DNA from 4 places in the Clostridium sp. MF28 genome. Region 4 is predicted to be linked to each of the others. Evidence: riboswitches for the same ligand, from Rfam matches in the RefSeq annotation. Region 4 holds a riboswitch; each other region holds the start of a gene.

Region 1 (4,767 bases), 850 kb from region 4:
TTATGAAATATGAAAAAGCACAAAATATATTGCCATATAATATAATTGAACTAATTCAAAAATATACAGATGGTGGATATATCTATATACCAAGAAAAAATGAAAACAAAAAATCATGGGGAGAAAATACTGAGACTAAAAGATATCTTAGTGCAAGAGATAAAGAAATTTTTAATAAGTATTCATCTGGAATGTCCGTTAAAATTTTAGCTGAACAGTATTTTTTAACTGAAGGTAGTATTAGAAGAATAATAAGGAAACAAAAAAATTCTACTTAAAATATAAGAGAAAAGGCATATTTTTCACAGTCATTACTATGAAGAATATGCCTTTTTTCAGTATGATTATAAACATTACAGATTTATTCTTAAACTTGGTCTTCATATTACATGATGATATCATTTATTATGAGGACACAAGGAGATGTAGAATATGAGTATTTTAACAATTGAAAACATGAGTCATTCATTTGGCGATAGAATATTATTTAATGATGTATCTTTTAGGTTATTAAAAGGAGAGCATATTGGACTTATTGGTGCTAATGGAGAAGGAAAATCGACTTTGATGAAAATTATTACTGATCAGATATTACCAGATAAAGGTACTATTGAGTGGAATAATAAATTCAGCATTGGTTATATGGATCAATTGGTTGATTTGAAAGAAGGAATTGATGCATTAAATTTCTTAAAAGAAGCATTTGCTAATTTATTTAATATAGAAAGTAAAATTAATAGTTTATATATTGATCTTCAAAATATGAGTGAGAAGGATATGGAAAAATCTTTAAATAAAATTGCTATTATGCAAGAAATATTAGATAAAAATGATTTCTATAGCATTAATTCTAAAATACAGGCAACTGCAGTAGGTCTTGGAATTAAGGAACTTTTGGATAAAGATGTTTCAACTTTAAGTGGCGGGCAAAGAACTAAGATTTTACTCGCTAAATTACTTTTGCAAAAGCCAGATATTTTATTACTGGATGAGCCGACTAATCATTTGGATGAAGAGCATATTGAATGGCTTAAGAATTATCTAGCAAATTATGAAAATGCATTTATATTAATATCACATGATAATGCTTTTTTAAATAATGTAGTAAACGTAGTTTATCATCTTGAGCACAAAGTATTAACAAGATATGAAGGGAATTATGATTATTTTATTAAACTATACGAAATACGAAAAGAACAGAGATTGATTGAATATAAAGAACAACAAAATGAAATAGAAAAGCTTGAAGATTATATAAGAAAAAATAAAGCAAGAGCCTCAACTTCAAAGCAAGCTAAATCAAGAGAAAAGAAACTTAATAAGATTGAAAGAATAGAAATAAAAAAAGAAATTATAAAACCTCATTTTAATTTTAAAACTGTAAAAATGCCAGAAAGTATAATCCTTGAAGTAAGCAACTTGATTATCGGATATAACAGACCTTTAAGCAAACCTTTAAACTTAAAAATGAAAAGAGGACAAAAAATTGCAGTAACAGGAGCTAATGGATTAGGAAAGACTACTCTGCTAAAAACCTTACTTGGAATGCTAAAACCTATAAATGGTGAAATTACTTTAAGTGAGCATAGAAAAATAGGATATTTTGAGCAGGAAATTGCATGGAATAGCACTAATTCAGTTTTATATGATGTTTGGAGTGAGTTTCCTCACCTAACTCAAACGGAGGTAAGAAGAGAATTGGCTAGGTGTGGATTAACAAGGCAGCATATAGATAGCCCCATTAATATATTAAGCGGAGGAGAGCAAGCCAAAGTCAGGTTATGCAAACTTATTAATGAATATACAAATGTATTAGTATTAGATGAACCAACAAATCACCTAGATATTAATGCTAAAAATGAACTAAAGCGTGCGTTAAAAGAATATGAAGGAAGCATGATTTTAGTATGTCATGAATCGGAATTTTATAAAGATATTGCTACAGATATATGGAACTGTGAAGAATGGGGGGTGCTTTAGAAAATAATATTACATTGCGGATGTAATTCTATAAGAATGTATAAAAAGAAACCTTAAAAATAGAGCGTTTAGTATCTATTTTTAAGGTTCGTCCTATTTATATATAGCATTTATTTGTGATTTATTGGTAAATAAAATTATGAAAAAATCCTAAGTCGAATTAATTTTGATTCTGCGTAGTTTTTTTCATTCTTGAATCTTAGAAAAGTACTTATTAGTTGAGATGCATTAATTTAAGGAGAACTAGTGAATTGATATGGTTGTACAGGGAAGTTTCGTATAATTAAAAATTTTCTACTGTAAATAAGAATAGTATAATCGGAAGCTAATGGAATAAATTTCGACAATTTATATTAAGCATTATTGATTTTTTTGCATGAATATGATAATATTTCTATATATTAGGTAAGTGTATTTATAAAAAATAGAACAATTGGAAGCGATGAAAAATTCTCTATATCTGGGCACTTTGAGAATTTGGAGCTAGTTGTGCAACCGACCAATTAAAACTTAGTAATCCATAAACATATTAAGTTTTTGTTGGTTTTTTATTTTTTATTAATCATTTTAATAAATATATTGTAATAATGAAATTATATTTAAGATCCTAGTATTAAGATAAGGGGGACAATAAAATGACGTGGCTTAATAATTTAAAGGTAGGTAGAAAATTAGCGATGCTTATAATTTGCTCTTTAGTAGGATTATTTGCAGTTGGAATAACCGGTTACTATTTTTTACAAACGTCTAGTAAAAGTATGGAGGTCATGTATAGTGAAAGACTGCTATCTAGTGAATGGCTTAGTGAGTCTAGAGTGCATGCAAGGGCTATATCAGCTGACATTTTTAGAATTATGGTAACTACTGATAAAAATGAAAATAGTAATTTAACAAAAGATATAAATACTCGTGCTGAAGAATTTAACAACTATATGGCTCTTTATAAAAAAATGAAATTAGATGATTTTGAGGCTGATAAGATCAGTAAGATTGATAGTAATTTAGCTAAATATAGGGAAGGAAGAAAAGTCGCACTAGATTTAGCCATTGAAAACAAAAATCAAGAAGCGTACGAATACTATGAGAAAAACGTTGAATCATATGCTGATACTTTCTTAGCTGATTTAGTTGAACTTGGAGAACATAATAGACAAATTGCTGAAAAAATAAACGCTCAGGATAAAGCAAATTTAAAAATTGCAACAGCAACATTTATAAGTATTGTTATTATAGCTTCAATATTAGCAATTTTATTAGGAATACTAATAACAAAACGTATCACAAAGAGATTAAATGACTTTGTAGTATACATGGGTTCTTTATCACAAGGTGATTTTTCTGTAAAGATAAAAGAAGAAAGTCTTAATGATAAGAGTGAATTTGGTGTTGTAAGTAATGCGATAGATAAGATGACCAAAAACATTATTGAACTAATAAAACAATTAGGAAATACATCTGAGCAGTTAGTATTATCATCTGAAGAGCTTACAGCAAGTGCTGAGCAATCAGCAGATGCATCAAATCTAGTTGCATCCGCAGTAACAACAATGGCACATGGAGCAGATGAGCAATTTTCTTTTGCTAATAGTACAAACAAAGTGGTTGAAAACATATCTAATAAGATAAATGTAGTATCTGAAAATACAAAATCTGTTTCATCGTTAACAGATAAGGCAAAAATATCAGCAAATGCTGGCGAAGAGGCTGTAGTGAAGGCAATGAACCAAATGGAAATAATAGAGAAAAAGACTAGTGAAACATCGCATATTATAAGCGAGCTTGAAGAGAAATCAGTGAAAATTGGACAAATACTTGATACAATCCAAGGTATATCAGAGCAAACAAATCTTCTAGCATTAAATGCGGCAATAGAATCTGCAAGGGCTGGGGAAGCCGGGAAAGGTTTTAGTGTAGTAGCGGAAGAAATTAGAAAGTTAGCAGAACAATCACAAGAGGCAACTAAAGAAATAGCTGGAATTATTAATGATGTACAAAACAAAACCAATAGTGCAGTTGCTGTTATGAATGAAAACTCAAAAGAAGTTAAAACAGGAGCAGATGTCGTTGATGTTGCAGGAATAAGTTTTAAGGAAATCCTTCAAATGATAATAGAAATATCTAGTCAGATTCATGAAATATCATATTCTATCACTGAAGTAACTGTAGGAACTAAAGAATCTGTTGATTCAGTAAATAATATTAAAAACATAAGTAGTAATATAGCTGATGAGACTCAAACAATATCGGCAGCGGCTGAGGAACAATTGGCATCTGTTGAGGAGATAGCTTCATCTAGTAAACTTCTATCTCAAATGTCTGAAGAGTTAAGATGGATTATAGCTAAGTTTAAAATATAGGATATCTATTAATTGTGAATAAGAAAATATACCTTTGTAGTATTATATTAAATTAGAGGGAATGCTTTTTATTATTAAATATAACTAGTGAAATAAATGTTTCTGTATTCAACTAAGACAAAATTACAATTATAGAGGAATTAATTTTTGGAAGGAAAAAGCGTTTAGAATTATTCTAAGCGCTTTTTTTGCATCCTAATCATAGTATTTTATGGTGCTTTATAGATTCATTGAACTTTAAATTAATATTTATTTGTCTTATAATCTCTGGCACGTTTACTAATATAGTAAGTATGGCGCCAACTATATAAAATATTTCATTTTCATTATTTGGCATCATAAACACCTCATTTACTTTTAATATATTAGATACACTTAAGAAATGTTAAACAATATACACAGAGAACAATAGAAAATTAGGTTATAAAAC
Region 2 (4,767 bases), 3.0 Mb from region 4:
AATACAAAAATTAGGGGAGAAATACGATATAGTAATTTTAGATAGTGCTCCACTTCAAGCAGTTACAGATGCTCAAATTCTTTCTACAAAAGCCGATGGAACTATACTTGTTGTAAGAGCGCAAAGAACAAGTAGAGAATCAGTAATTGATGCAAAGAATTTATTAACTAAAGTTGGGGCTAATATATTAGGAACTGTACTTCATGCAGTAGAAAATACTAGGGGTAAATACTACTACTATTATGGAAGCAGTGAAGAAGGTAAGTAGATATCCAAATTTGAACTTAGATTTATATCATAACTTACCGAAATTATAAATATTTTGATTCCGAAAAACTATGAAAATATCGCTGAAGGTTCTAAGCAGCAGGTTGTATCCACTTTAGCATGCGCCGACTTTCCTAGGGAAGCTCGACTCATTACATTCGCTGAGGAAGTTCGAGAACCCAAAATAAAATTTTGGACTCTCACTTCACAAGCTAAAATCGAACAACCTACAGCTAAGAACCTTTAACAGCTCATTTTCAAATGTTTTCTCCACAAATATATTTACAATTTCTAGTAAAGACATGAATTTAAAGTTCTAGCAAATTTGCTTATCTAATAAGTCGGAGGTTTAAATTGGATATATAATTACAGTTTAGCTTCTAATGTAACACTTCCACAAAAGCAAGATTTTTATTTCTAGTATAGAATATATTCAGGCATAGATATGGTTTGGAATATGGATATCTACTTGAAGTGGATTATGAATAAAAATTATAATTTCTAGCGAATTTGTTTATCTAATAAGTCGAAGATTTAAATTGGATATCTATGAAAATTAGTTTTATGAGTATATTTACGGAAAGAAGAGGGAAGCTTTTACTGATTTTTTATTTTTAGAGGAGAGGGATTGTTATGATAGTTGATATTCATTCGCATATAATACCTGGGATTGATGATGGATCTAAGGATATGGAAATGACTTTGGAGATGCTTAGAAATGCGGAAAAAGATGGTGTTAAAGAAATTGTGGCTACTCCTCATTATTTACTTGAGTATGGAGAAGCTACAATTGATGAAGTTAAGAATTATGTGAAGGAAATTAATAATATTTTAGTGAAAGAGAACATAGATATAAAGGTATATAGTGGTCAGGAAGTTTATTATACTGAAAAGATAATAGAATACTATATACAAGGGAATATTGGGACTATAAATGATTCTAGATATATGCTGATTGAATTTCCGATGAGAAAGTTTGATGAAAGTATATTTGACACTCTTTATGAGCTTCAAGTAAGAAATATAGTACCAGTAATTGCACATCCAGAAAGATATATTCCTATTATACAAGATCCTAAGAATATTAATAAGTTTATTAATGAAGGTTATTTATTCCAAGTAAATGCTGGAAGTATAGATGGAAGATTTGGAGAAAAAGTTCAAAGGACAGCTAATGTGCTTCTAAATAATGGGATATATAACTTTATAGGGTCTGATGCTCATAATATTAATAGAAGAAATACTGGTCTTAGTACGGCTTTGGATTTAATAAATAAAAGCACAATCAAGGATGTATTTAAAGATAGTTCTGAAAAAATGCTAAATAATGGGGAGATAAAGTTTTCAGGAGAGAAAATTAAAGAAAAGAAATCGATATTTGGATTTTTTAAAAGATAAATTTATTGTTAAATGTCTAACAATGGGATAAATTTCATGAGATGGATTGTCGAATCAATATTAACAAATTATTAATTATGTGGTATAATCTGTGATAGAGAGACGTTGATCCATATGTTTATCTGGGCACTTTATATATGGTGAGTTATTAGTGCAACCGGCTTTGATTTATGTTAAGGTTGGTTGCTTTTTGTGAATAATAAGGGGAAAATTTGTTCGTTTGGTGATAATGAGCTTTAGGGGGAGTAGTATGCAGCAGTTAGAATTTAACAGTGAGGAAGTTTTGTTTAAAGAACAACTGGAAACGGAAGACAGCAGAATAGGATATTGTTTTTTAAAGAGAACTATGGATGTGTTTTGTTCATCTATTGGACTTATAATTTTAAGCCCAATATTTTTAGTTGTGGCCATTTTAATAAGATTAGAATCAGAAGGAAATTCTATCTTTTCGCAAGAGAGAGTCGGAAGAAATGGCAAAAAATTCAGGATGTATAAATTTAGATCTATGGTGGCCAATGCAGAAGAATTAAAGGACAAGCTAAGTGCTAAAAATGAAATGGCTGGACCAATGTTTAAAATGAAAGAAGATCCAAGGGTAACTAAAATAGGAAGATTCATAAGAAAAACAAGTATAGATGAATTGCCACAATTAGTTAATGTCTTAAAAGGTGAAATGAGTTTAGTTGGACCGAGGCCATCACTTCCAAAAGAAGTAGTGAAATTTGAAGATTGGATGATGGAAAGATTAACAGTTAAACCAGGACTAACTTGCTACTGGCAAGTGTCTGGAAGAAGTGATATTGGCTTTGAAGATTGGATGAGATTAGACGTTAAGTATGTTAGAGAGAGAAATACTCTAGTTGACATAAAGTTAGTTTTAAAAACATTCGGGGTGTTTTTTGGTGATGAACATGCGAGATAGATTCATTTGGGCAGAGTTTGATCTGTGACTCAATAAATATAGAGAAATATTGTCGTAATTTTAATAAAAAAGTTTCAGATATGGTAATGGCATCTAAATTTATATCGAGTTAGCAACTATTTAATGTCCATAGATTTTATAGAAAAAGAATTCGAAGGGTAGAGGATAATGGAGACTAAGAAAAAGAAGATTTTATATATTGTTGAAGCCATGGGCGGAGGTGTGTTTACATACATCGTTGATCTCGCTAATGAGCTAGTTAATGAGTATGATATGTACATTGCATACGCGGTACGTCCACAGACTCCATCAGATTATAAGGATAATTTCGATAAGAGAATCCATTTGATCGAGGTTAAGAATTTTGGTAGAGTAATTAATCCTGTGAAAGACATAAAAGCTCTTAGAGAAGTAAAAGCGATTGTCAAGAAGGTTAATCCAGATATTATTCATCTCCACAGCAGTAAAGCGGGGGTAATTGGAAGACTTGCTTTTAATGGTAAGAAAAATCCTTTGTTTTATACGCCTCATGGTTATAGTTTCTTGATGCAGAACTACAAATTTGCAAAGAGAATGATGTTTAAGATAATTGAAGCTGTATGTGCTAAAAGAAAATGCACGACCATCAGTTGCAGCGAGGGTGAGCATCAAGAGACTTTGAAACTTACCAAGCGTGCTACTTATGTAAACAACGCAGTCAATCTAAATGATTTGCAGAAGATGATTGATCAGGTGGAAGTGAAAGAACATCCTTATACAGTGTTTACGCTGGGGCGTATTTGCCATCAGAAGAATCCTGCGCTATTTAATAAGGTTGCGGAGGCTATGCCGGATGTAAAGTTTCTTTGGATTGGTGAGGGTGAACTAAGAGAAGAATTAAAAGCACCTAATATTGAAGTTACCGGGTGGACTGAGCGAGGAGAGGCGTTAAGAATGTCTATGAATGCAGATGCATTTATCCTGACTTCTTTGTGGGAAGGCTTGCCGATGAGTTTGCTTGAGTCCATGTATATGAAGAAGCCTTGTGTGATTAATAATGTGATCGGAAATAATGATGTTATCCACAATGGTGATAATGGTTATGTCAGTGATTCTGTTGAGGATTTTGTTAGGGGAATTAATGCGATAAGAGAAGGAAGAGCACAGGAATATGTAGAAAAGGCTTACAATGACATGTTTGAACTTTATGATATTAAGGCTCAAGCAAGATCATACATTGAAATTTACGAAAAAACAATTCTAGGAGGAGTATATGAGTATGAAGGGAAAAAGATGAGGTTTTTGGAGCGCTTGGTACAGAAAGATTCTTTATTGAGATAACACCACCTATCAATCCCACGCAGTCCTGAAGCCTATAACCAGAATGACATGCATGAAACGGGTATTCGTTAAAGATAATTGCTCCATGAGCGCAAAATGAGTTCTCTGAGTTTTGTATTCTCAAAAGTATTTCTATATTTCAAGAAGGCTTAGAGCATGGATTCATAGTTTTCTCAGATGAGGGTGGGTATTGATTAGAATGATTCATAGATTGGAATCCAGTCGCCGAAGCTGGAATAAATTTGTAAAGGTACAATAAGTAATGAAGGCTATAGCGTAGATGGGAGTCATTTGAATCTTAGCGGTAAAAAATGGAAAAGGATGAGATTAAAATACGAATTCATATTTTAATAGAAAGGATTTACGAGGAATGAATAAATATGTGATTATACCTGGATGTTCGGATTTAAACAGAGGAGATCAAGCACTTGTATGGGAGACTAAACGATTCGCAGAGGATTGCGGATTTAATGGTGAATTTTATCTGACTTCAGAAAGAAATGAGCCTATCGAGCAGAGTAAAGGAAAAGGCTTAAAAATAATTCAACCGATTCTTGAGCATCCTTCTAGAAAATTTAAAAACAAAGAAAATATAAGTTATACAAAAAAACTGAAGATTATGTGGGGGATTGTATCTATATTTGACTTAATTGGAAGTCTTTTAATTCTCTGGAGCCCTACAAGAGAATTAGCAAAGTTGTTTTTAAGTAAAGAGAAAAGGTATGCTGTTAAGATAATGGAGCAGAGCGAGGCAGTATTTATGAAAGGTGGCGGATTACTGCAGACTTATGGAGGCTTGTATTCAACCTATAGCATGTATTTTTGGGTATATCCTATGTTGCTTGCACATAAACTGAAAA
Region 3 (4,767 bases), 2.2 Mb from region 4:
CGATACATTAAAATACTTCCATACATATAAAATATCACTTATCTTGCTTGCTTTTTGCATTATAAGTAAGCTAAAGTCACTTGAAACTTGTATAACTTTTGCAAATAACTTAGTATGATCATTATCCGAAATGATATATTCAGCTTTATTTTGTGCTATTCCAGCCTTATTTTTTGCTATCTTCAAAACATATCCATTTCCTAAATCGAATGCTTTCCTGCCAGAACCTGAACCAATATATTTATAATAGCCTTGTTTTATATTAAGCATAACTTTATCAAAATCAATAGTCATTCTAGCACCTACTCATAACTATATTTTAATCTATTCGAACTCTACATATTACATTACTCTATTCTATTAAAATTTGTTCTTATTAAACTAAACTTTATTTTTATTAGTGCTATGCAATTTCTTATATAGATTAAAATAATAAATCAACATTTGAATCTCTAGCAAACCAAGTGCTCAATTAAGAGCATAATATAGAAACTTAATTGCAATATATTATATATACTTATAAAATATTTTGTTAATCCATTGGTTTTATATGCATATATTAAGCACAACCAATATTGTTAACTACATTTTCATATCGAGTTGACAATATTAAATATTAATTATATACTTGTCTTGAAATTATTTAATAAATTGGGGCGTGGTAAAATTATATGGAAAAATTAGCAGAAGAAATTATTAACGGAAGACGATTAACTAGATCTGACGATTTAGAATTTTTATTAACTTGTGATTTAAAGAAAATTTGTGATGGTGCTAATAAAATTCGTAAAACACTATGCGGAGAAAGCGTGGACCTTTGTACAATTATTAATGGTCGCAGTGGAAAATGCAGCGAGAACTGTAAGTTTTGTGCTCAATCAAACCACCACAAAACAGAAATTAAAGAATATGATTTTTTAGATCCTAATGTAATTTTAAAAGACTGCAAAAAAAATGAAGCTAATGGTGTACATAGATACTCTATTGTTACAGCAGGAAGAGCTTTAGTTGGGAGCGATTTTGATAAAGCTGTACAAGCATACAAAATGATGAATAAAGAATGTTCCATCAACCTATGTGCATCTCACGGTTTTTTAAGCGAAGAACAATTTGTACTTTTAAAAGAAGCAGGAGTCACAATGTACCATGCAAACATAGAAACTTCTAAAAGAAACTTTCATAATATTTGTACTACTCATTCATATGATGACAAGATTAAAGAAATTAAACTAGCGCAAAATGCAGGTTTAAAAGTTTGTTCCGGTGGTATTATAGGAATGGGTGAAACTTGGTATGACAGAATTGACATGGCTATAAGCTTATCAGAACTTGGAGTTATATCTATACCAATAAATATATTAATGCCTATCAAAGGTACTCCATTAGAAAATTTAAAGAGGATTTCTAATGACGATATCTTAAGAACGATTGCTATTTTTCGTTACATAAATCCAACAGCTTATATTCGTATGGCTGCCGGAAGAACTTATTTTGAAGATGGCGGCATAGAAATTTTTCAATCTGGAGCTAATGCAACGATAACTGGTGATATGCTGACTACTGTAGGTAACAATACATGCCAAGATAAAATAATGTTGCAAACACTCGGTTTTTTAATTAAAAAAGAATTATAGAAAAGAAATATAATATATAAAGGAGATTTAAAATTATGGAAAATATACGTAGAACTAACGCACGTCAGTTAACAATAATCGGAATAATGAGTGCTTTTATATGTACATCTGCACCATTTTCAATTCCTATTGGTATAGTACCAATTACATTAACAAATTTGGCAATTTACCTTACTATATATATAATTGGAAAAAAGGAAGGAACAATTAGTTATCTTATTTATCTTCTCATAGGTGCATTGGGATTGCCCGTTTTTTCAGGATTCTCTGGTGGATTTACTAAATTAGCAGGGCCAACAGGTGGATATTTAATTGGATTCGCTTTTATGGCATTTATAAGTGGAATATTCATTGACAAATTTCCTAATAAAATTTTTATGTGCTTTTTAGGTATGCTGATAGGTACACTAGTAACCTACATGCTCGGAACAGTATGGCTAGCATATGTTGCACATCTACCATTTAATAAGGCTCTAACAATTGGTGTTCTTCCATTTATTCCTGCTGACCTCGCAAAGATGGTAGTTGCATCACTAATAGGGCCTCAGATTAGAAAAAGAATTAAAAGCGCTGGATTATAATAGTTAAAATATATATATTCGCTAAAAAGGATTTTCTTTAAATTATAACATTAAAGAAAGTCCTTTATATTATAAATCATTCAAATTCACTTCTACTTTTTTCTAACTTCTCTAAGTATTCTCTCACTTATCTCTTCAACTTCTTCATTATTCAATCCTTTTCTTTTAATAGCATTAGCAAATATATTTGTTATTTGTTCCCAATCACTAATTTTCTCTGAATGTAATTTTATCTCCTCTAATAGCTCATATACCTTTTTATTTATACCATTACTCTCCTCGTCAAATCTACCATATTATTATAACAAAAAAATAAGAATCATAAACAATATTTCTAATGTCCATGATTCTTATTAATTAAACCTCTTTATGAGAAAAGTCTGTAATTATTTTATTATCATCATCTTCCGTTTTCTTTATTTTGCCTAATTTAATCTTAATAGTTAGTGTCATGTCTTCCCTCTTCCTACATATTAATTAACGTGAATAATTAATCTTTATATAAGTATTATTTATTATTTTATAATTGAACTTCGCTTTTATACTATCAATACTCGATATCTTTTCAATATAGTACATATCTGCTAAAGTTAAATCTCTTAACTCTGCAACAAATTCAAATTTAGAACACTTTTCCAAATTATCATTTATAACTTTCATGATTTCATTATGTATCTTCATAGCATATCACCTCTCATATATATTAACTTTAAAAAACTATTTTATTTACTTTTAACTCTATTATGTTTAGTTCAAAAATATAAAAAACCAATCAAAACTAATTAAAAAAATTAATTAGTTTTGATTGGTGGGTTGCATCATTAACTCCAAATTCTCAAGATGCCCAAATACAGAGAATTTTTCACAGTTCCCAATCTTTGTATATTTATGTTACTTTATGTCTTTCTATGTATATATTATAACAATAATATAAGAAAAATCAACATTAAATGCAATATTTACCTTACAATAATTGTTACATATTTAAAGGTAATTATTAAATGTATAAAAAATTTTATTTACTGTCCTTAAATATCATATTTAAGTTTATTTTAATATAATGTTTATATTGAATTAACATATTTGTTATAATCTTGTAATAATTATCAGCTATAATAAGAAAATAAGATAATTTCTTATTAACTATTTATCCTTCTATATAAAATCGTTTATGGGTAACTTATTTATGTATTGTAATAAGTTACCCTTATTAATTTTATAATTCTCATATAGATATCCAAATTTAAAACTAAACTTATGTGATAACTTACCGAAATCATAAACTATACTTAGACTATGAAATGTCTTCCAACCAGAAATGAGTAATATACTTTTGTGGAATGTTTCATTGGTAATTTTGATGGATGTGATTCTTTGGCTATAAGTTGTTCCAAATGTGCTAGTTCAAAGCTTGTTCTTTGAGACTAGCACTTTGGGTGCAACTTTTATAGCCTTAGAATCACCCATCAGAATTACCTAGAAACTGGAACAAAAGTATGTTACTCATTTCAGCGAGTTATATGCATAAGTTAAGGTCTTAGTTGGGTTATCTATATTTCTTTATACAATTTATAATCTTAACTTTAGGTTATTACTAATAACACATCATTTAAATTAATATATCTTTTATAAAAAAACAGCATCCCCCATAATTTTCATAAAAAATTATGTAGAATACTGTTTAATGAATGTTATCATTCCCTGAATTTATGAATACTTTATATTAATACAACTTAGTATTTTCAATATTTTTAAAGTTTTCTACCCATTATCACACCCATGGCTGATGCCATCATAAGTCCTCTAGTCCATCCACTTGAGTCACCTAAACAATGTAAGCCTTTTATATTAGTTTCGAAATTTTTATCTAAATCAATTCTATTACTGTAGAATTTTATTTCTGGGCCATATAATAATGTTTCTCTGCTTGCAAATCCTGGAACTACTGTATCCATGGCTTGTATGAAGTTTAAAATATTTGTCATAGTTCTATATGGCATAGCTGATGTTAAATCTCCAGCTTCTGCATCTGGTAATGTATGTCTAACGTTTGATTCATACAATTCCTTTTCCCAAGTTCTCTTACCATCCAATATATCTCCATATCTTTGGACTAATATTTTTCCATTTCCCAACATATTAACAAGTTCTGCAACCTTCTGACCATATTCAATTGGTTCATTGAAAGGCGCTGAAAAATTATGCGAACTTAAAATTGCTAAGTTTGTATTATCAGATTTCTTATCTTTATAAGAATGTCCATTAACTATTGCTAAATTATTATCATAATTCTCTTGACTTACAAAACCACCTGGATTTTGACAAAAAGTCCTAACCTTATCTTTAAATGGTGCTGGATGCCCTATAAGTTTAGATTCGTAAAGTACATTATTTACACTTTCCATTACTTCATTTCTGAGCTCAACTCTAACACCTATATCAACTGGCCCTGCACTATGATTTATCTTGTGTTCAATACACATGTCTTTTAACCAATCAGCACCTTTTCTACCTGTTGCTACAACTACTTTATCTGAAAACATTTCTTCATC
Region 4 (4,767 bases):
TCAATTGAACTTCCGTTATTTATTATAGATTTATTTTCTTCAACGATTTCTGCGATAAAATTCTTGGCTTGTACTATATCATTGGTTTGATTTTCAACAACAGTAGATATTTGATTTATTACCGTTGTCGTATTATTGGCAGCGAATTCAACCTCTTTTGAATATTTTCCTAAATCTTTGCAATAATCTATTAACTTATCATTAAGTGTTGCGGTTTCATTTATAAATTTTCTTATATATAAGATAAATGTATTTATATTTAAAGAAAACTTTTTAAAAATCCCCATTCTGTTTAAAGTTAATGTTTTTGTTAAATCACCTTTAGATATCTTTTCTAAATGATTACTTATTGTATATAATTTTTGAGTATTTGATTTAAAAATTATTGCGACTAGTATTAAGGTTATTAATACTGATGTAATTATAGTAACTATAAACATACTAATGCCCCCTTATGTAATAATATCCGACTAAAACTATATGTTTAATATATATTATAATAAATATTGGAAATTGTAAACATATTTTTCTTAAATCATTTTACTTTAAATAAAGTGAGGAAATAGTATATAGTAAATTTTGTGTCAAAATATCGAACGATTAAAGCGTGTATTAGAATTACATTGAAAAATTATATATATAAATTGATGAAATGATTAAGAGTAAATTAAAATTGCCCTCCATTTTGCACGAAATCGGAGGCAGTTCAACTAAAAAATTAGAAATGCAAATTAATATACATTTCTAACTTTTATATTACTGTTTAATATTGATTCTTTTTCTTAAATAAAATAGCCTGATCCCAAATGACATCATAAGGTGCTGGACCAACTAATGTTTCTTGATTTAAATATAGTCTAAAGGCTATAAATGCTTCTTGATAGTTATTAACTCCGTAGCATGCCCCTTTTGGATTTCCTGTACTATAAGGGATAATAGCTACACAATCGCCACAACCTTTTCTGGCCATTTTATACACATAATAATTATTTGATACTTCGCAATCTTTAGGAAAAAATTCATTTGCTGATCCTTCACAATCAGGCGAGTAAATAACACTAACACCGTTAAGTTTTTTAGCACCATAGAAACTAGAATTATAGTAAACTGCTTTTCCAGTTTGGGTGTGATTAACTCCGTAGGTGATTACAAAATCATCATCAGATGTTAATTCGAAATTGTTTGTTCGGAGGTACAAGGCATCTCTACTTTCGCCTAGTACATTCACATCCATTAGAATTCCTTCAAAGCTTTCCATAACCCAAATATTAGTTTTAAGATCTATAGCTTCATAGTCATTACTATAATATTTTTCAAGAATCTTATACCTTAAATAATTTAAATCATCTCTAGCATGTGGTAGTAGATTAAATTCTGTTTTGCATGTTTCACGGATTTTAAGTGTAGGTACTGGCCAAGAATGGTTGTTTTTAATTGGCTTTTTAGGTGTAATTCGAAGTACATGCCAGTATTTGTCCAAATTATCTAAATACTCTTGTCCAATGTCTCTATTTTCCCATATTGATGCTCTCATGAGTATTGCAAAGGTATCCTTACCTCTTTCAAGTCCTAAGTTGACAAGACCCTCTGGTATATTATCATTATTCATGATATCGGAACTAAATCCAGAATTAATTAAAGCCTTCCGCACTTGGTGGTTAATATATTGGTCAGCAGTTGTAATAATAATTGTAGAACTATCATAGGGATATCCTAGTGTTCCATCAGGTGTATTTTCAGTGTTAATATTATAGTTATTAATAGTATCACCTAGGCTGCCAAATATTATATGGTATTTTCCGGTTTGATTATTACCTACAGTAGTATTATCACTATAATCTTTTCCTATTTTGTTTTTGGCAAAGAAAAGAAAACTTCTGAAACTGTAGTAATATGCTTTAGGTGGTGTTTTTCCGATTAAAACAATAGCCTCATCAGGACGTAATTTGTAGGGAACTCCTTCTTCTATAAATTCTATAGAAGACTCTTGATTAGGAGAAGGTGGGACTAGAGCAAGAGCATATGGAGCACCTGCATTATTTCCCAAAGCAGTATTGACTAAACCTTCGCTGCAATATTTTAAAATATCTACATATTTTAATTCTCCTTCTTGAACTATACAACCTTGATGCTCTAATGAATTAATGAATTCCTTAACTTTTTTTTCATTGTTCTTATCACAATTACAATAATTATAATCTTTATGCATTTTGCTACTCCCTTTTTTCTTTGATTCTTTTCATTTGTTATTTATTATTATATGCTGAATGTTTAAAGTGGGTGCCATAACAGACAGGATTGTAACTGACCAAATAAAATTAGATACAATGCCAGTGCAGAAATAAAAAAAGTTATGAAATGCAAGGATATAAGTAATGGCTAATTCAAATTGAAATGCGATTATTGTAGTGAAATAAAGATAAGTTGATTTTATAAACAAAGGCATTAATATGTAATATATTGAGGATTAAAATGAGATTAAATTCAGTGTTGGATTTTAAAGGTAGCATTTCGCCTCCATCATGAAACCAATGGAAACTACAATTTGGATTTTCGTTAGTTTATTTTTGTATTTTGAAGATGTTCAGTTAAAAATTATGAGCTTTAGAATACGTTTAAACTATTTTTTGGAAATTTAAATATTTGGACAGCTAACCAATATATTTAAATTATTGATTTTTTAATATCTATATGATAACATGACATATATATTAAAAAAATGACAATTATTAATGAAATATAGTAATTGAGAGCTATGAAGAATTCTTTTTATGTGGATATTTTAAGAATTTCGAGCTATCTGTGCAGTCGACCAATTTAAACTAATAAGTTCTTTTTTGATTAGTTTAAATTGGCCTTTATTATTTATAAAAATTATATAAAGAACAATATTTTTAGGGGTGGAGTATGAGTAAATTTGGGAAGAAAATATTAAGAATGATGTTGGTTATTTTATCATCTATAGCTATAATCTTAGTTTCAGTAAATCTGATTATGTTTGAAAAATTTAAAAAGGAACTTAGGCAAACAGTTACTCAATGTATTTCAGATTTAACTGTTTCTATTGATGGAGACAAGCTTGAAAAGCTTATAAAAGAACAATCAGATGACAGTGTAGAATATCAAGATATATTAAATTCAATGAGTTTGGCTAAATCAAAAAGCGTTGCAAGGAATTTTTATACACTTGAAAGAGTTCAAGGAACACAGGCTAAGTTTTTAGTTGATGTTTCAGTAGATGCATCTGAATTTTTAGAAGATTATACTATGGATAGCGGCATGAAGGAAGCTTTTAATGATAAAGTTGTAGTAACAAATGAATCGTTTACAGATGAGTATGGGACTTTTATTTCTGCTTATGCACCAATTAAAAATTCAGAAGGAAAGGTTATAGCTATTGCTGGAGTAGATGTAGACTCAAGTATGTTTGAAGGCATGAGAAGTGCGTTGCTAAATGCAACAATTCTAACAATAGTTATTGTGAGTATTTTAGCTTTTGTTATGATTTATTTATATTCTAAGAAATTAAGTAATAATATTGTAAAAATACAAAGTGTTTTAGGTAAAATGAGTGATGGTGATTTAACTAGTAATATAAATATAAGAACAAAGGATGAGATTGAGGATATAGCTATATCAATAGATAAGGTTCAGAATTCTTTAAAAGCTCTGATAAACGATGTAGCAATTGTATCTAAAGATATGAATACTGTTAATGATACAGTAAATGATAAAGTGAAGCATCTAAATAATGATGTTGAAGAAGTTTCAGCAATTACAGAAGAAATTTCAGCGAGTATAGAAGAGAGTGCAGTATCTGCAGAAGAGATGTCAAGAACTTCAAAGGAAATAGGAATTATAGTTAATTCTATAGCTGAAAAATCACAATACATTGAAGAGAAATCAAATCAAGTAAGTGAAAAAGCTAAAAATATTATGGGAACTTCAAAAAATAATCAAAAGGAAACTGAAAAAGTGTTTAAAGAAACAGGTATTAAATTGAAGCAATCCGTTGAAAAAGCTAAAGCTGTGGAGAAAATAAATGTATTATCGGAATCTATACTTCAAATAACTTCACAAATTAACTTACTTGCACTTAATGCAGCAATAGAGGCAGCAAGAGCTGGAGAAGCTGGCAAAGGATTTAGCGTAGTAGCAGAAGAAATAAGAAGGCTGGCAGAACAATCTAATGAAACTATAAATAAGATGCAAAATACAACGTCAATTATATTATCTTCGGTTGAAGATTTAACTAATAATTCTAATAATATGCTTAGTTTCATGGAAAACAGAATATTAAAAGATTACGAAACTTTAGTTAATGCAAGTCATGAATATAATAATGATGCGTTATATTATAAAGAATTTTCCTCTGAGTTAGGTATAACTTCGAAAGAACTTTTATTATTCTGTAGAAAATATACTAGAAACCATAGAAAATGTAGCAGATGCATCTAATGAAGGTGCAAGGGGAGTTTCAGATATAGCAAATAAAGTCGGAAATATAACTACTCAATCTAATGATGTATTGGAAGAGGCATTAAAAGCTAAAACAAGTTCGGAAAAACTAAAACAAGAGGTATTTAAATTTAAAATTTAAAAAATATGACAACACCCACAAAAATCTGAAATTAGGATTTTCATGGGTGTTTTATTTTATAACATAGTTTTGCTATTACACTGTTGTGCAAGTTATCACTTTCAGCAAAATTTTCATAGTCCTGCGAAATAAGAATGTTTCTACTTTCGGTGGATTATCGTATAAAT

The links. A riboswitch is a leader RNA that binds a small molecule or an ion and turns the genes downstream of it on or off. The one in region 4 is predicted to bind cyclic di-GMP.
Region 1: another riboswitch for cyclic di-GMP. It lies ahead of AXY43_RS03325 (methyl-accepting chemotaxis protein); the one in region 4 lies ahead of AXY43_RS07320 (methyl-accepting chemotaxis protein).
Region 2: another riboswitch for cyclic di-GMP. It lies ahead of AXY43_RS20425 (sugar transferase); the one in region 4 lies ahead of AXY43_RS07320 (methyl-accepting chemotaxis protein).
Region 3: another riboswitch for cyclic di-GMP. It lies ahead of AXY43_RS24530 (hypothetical protein); the one in region 4 lies ahead of AXY43_RS07320 (methyl-accepting chemotaxis protein).

What each region holds. Positions count from the first base shown of each region.
Region 1 covers NZ_CP014331.1:786,590-791,356, reverse strand. Annotated here, with positions in the region: gene AXY43_RS03335 (CD3324 family protein) at 3-278, shown strand; gene AXY43_RS03330 (ABC-F family ATP-binding cassette domain-containing protein) at 433-1,980, shown strand; cyclic di-GMP riboswitch class II at 2,407-2,490, shown strand; gene AXY43_RS03325 (methyl-accepting chemotaxis protein) at 2,616-4,337, shown strand.
Region 2 covers NZ_CP014331.1:4,659,408-4,664,174, forward strand. Annotated here, with positions in the region: gene AXY43_RS20415 (CpsD/CapB family tyrosine-protein kinase) at 1-268, shown strand, start outside; gene AXY43_RS20420 (tyrosine-protein phosphatase) at 901-1,665, shown strand; cyclic di-GMP riboswitch class II at 1,755-1,837, shown strand; gene AXY43_RS20425 (sugar transferase) at 1,916-2,587, shown strand; gene AXY43_RS20430 (glycosyltransferase) at 2,756-3,907, shown strand; gene AXY43_RS20435 (polysaccharide pyruvyl transferase family protein) at 4,278-4,767, shown strand, end outside.
Region 3 covers NZ_CP014331.1:5,537,718-5,542,484, reverse strand. Annotated here, with positions in the region: gene AXY43_RS24545 (hypothetical protein) at 1-294, opposite strand, end outside; gene bioB (biotin synthase BioB) at 672-1,634, shown strand; gene AXY43_RS24535 (biotin transporter BioY) at 1,670-2,215, shown strand; gene AXY43_RS24530 (hypothetical protein) at 2,693-2,896, opposite strand; cyclic di-GMP riboswitch class II at 3,014-3,097, opposite strand; gene AXY43_RS24525 (NAD(P)/FAD-dependent oxidoreductase) at 3,967-4,767, opposite strand, start outside.
Region 4 covers NZ_CP014331.1:1,632,969-1,637,735, reverse strand. Annotated here, with positions in the region: gene AXY43_RS07330 (methyl-accepting chemotaxis protein) at 1-440, opposite strand, end outside; gene AXY43_RS07325 (hypothetical protein) at 764-2,209, opposite strand; cyclic di-GMP riboswitch class II at 2,740-2,823, shown strand; gene AXY43_RS07320 (methyl-accepting chemotaxis protein) at 2,908-4,458, shown strand.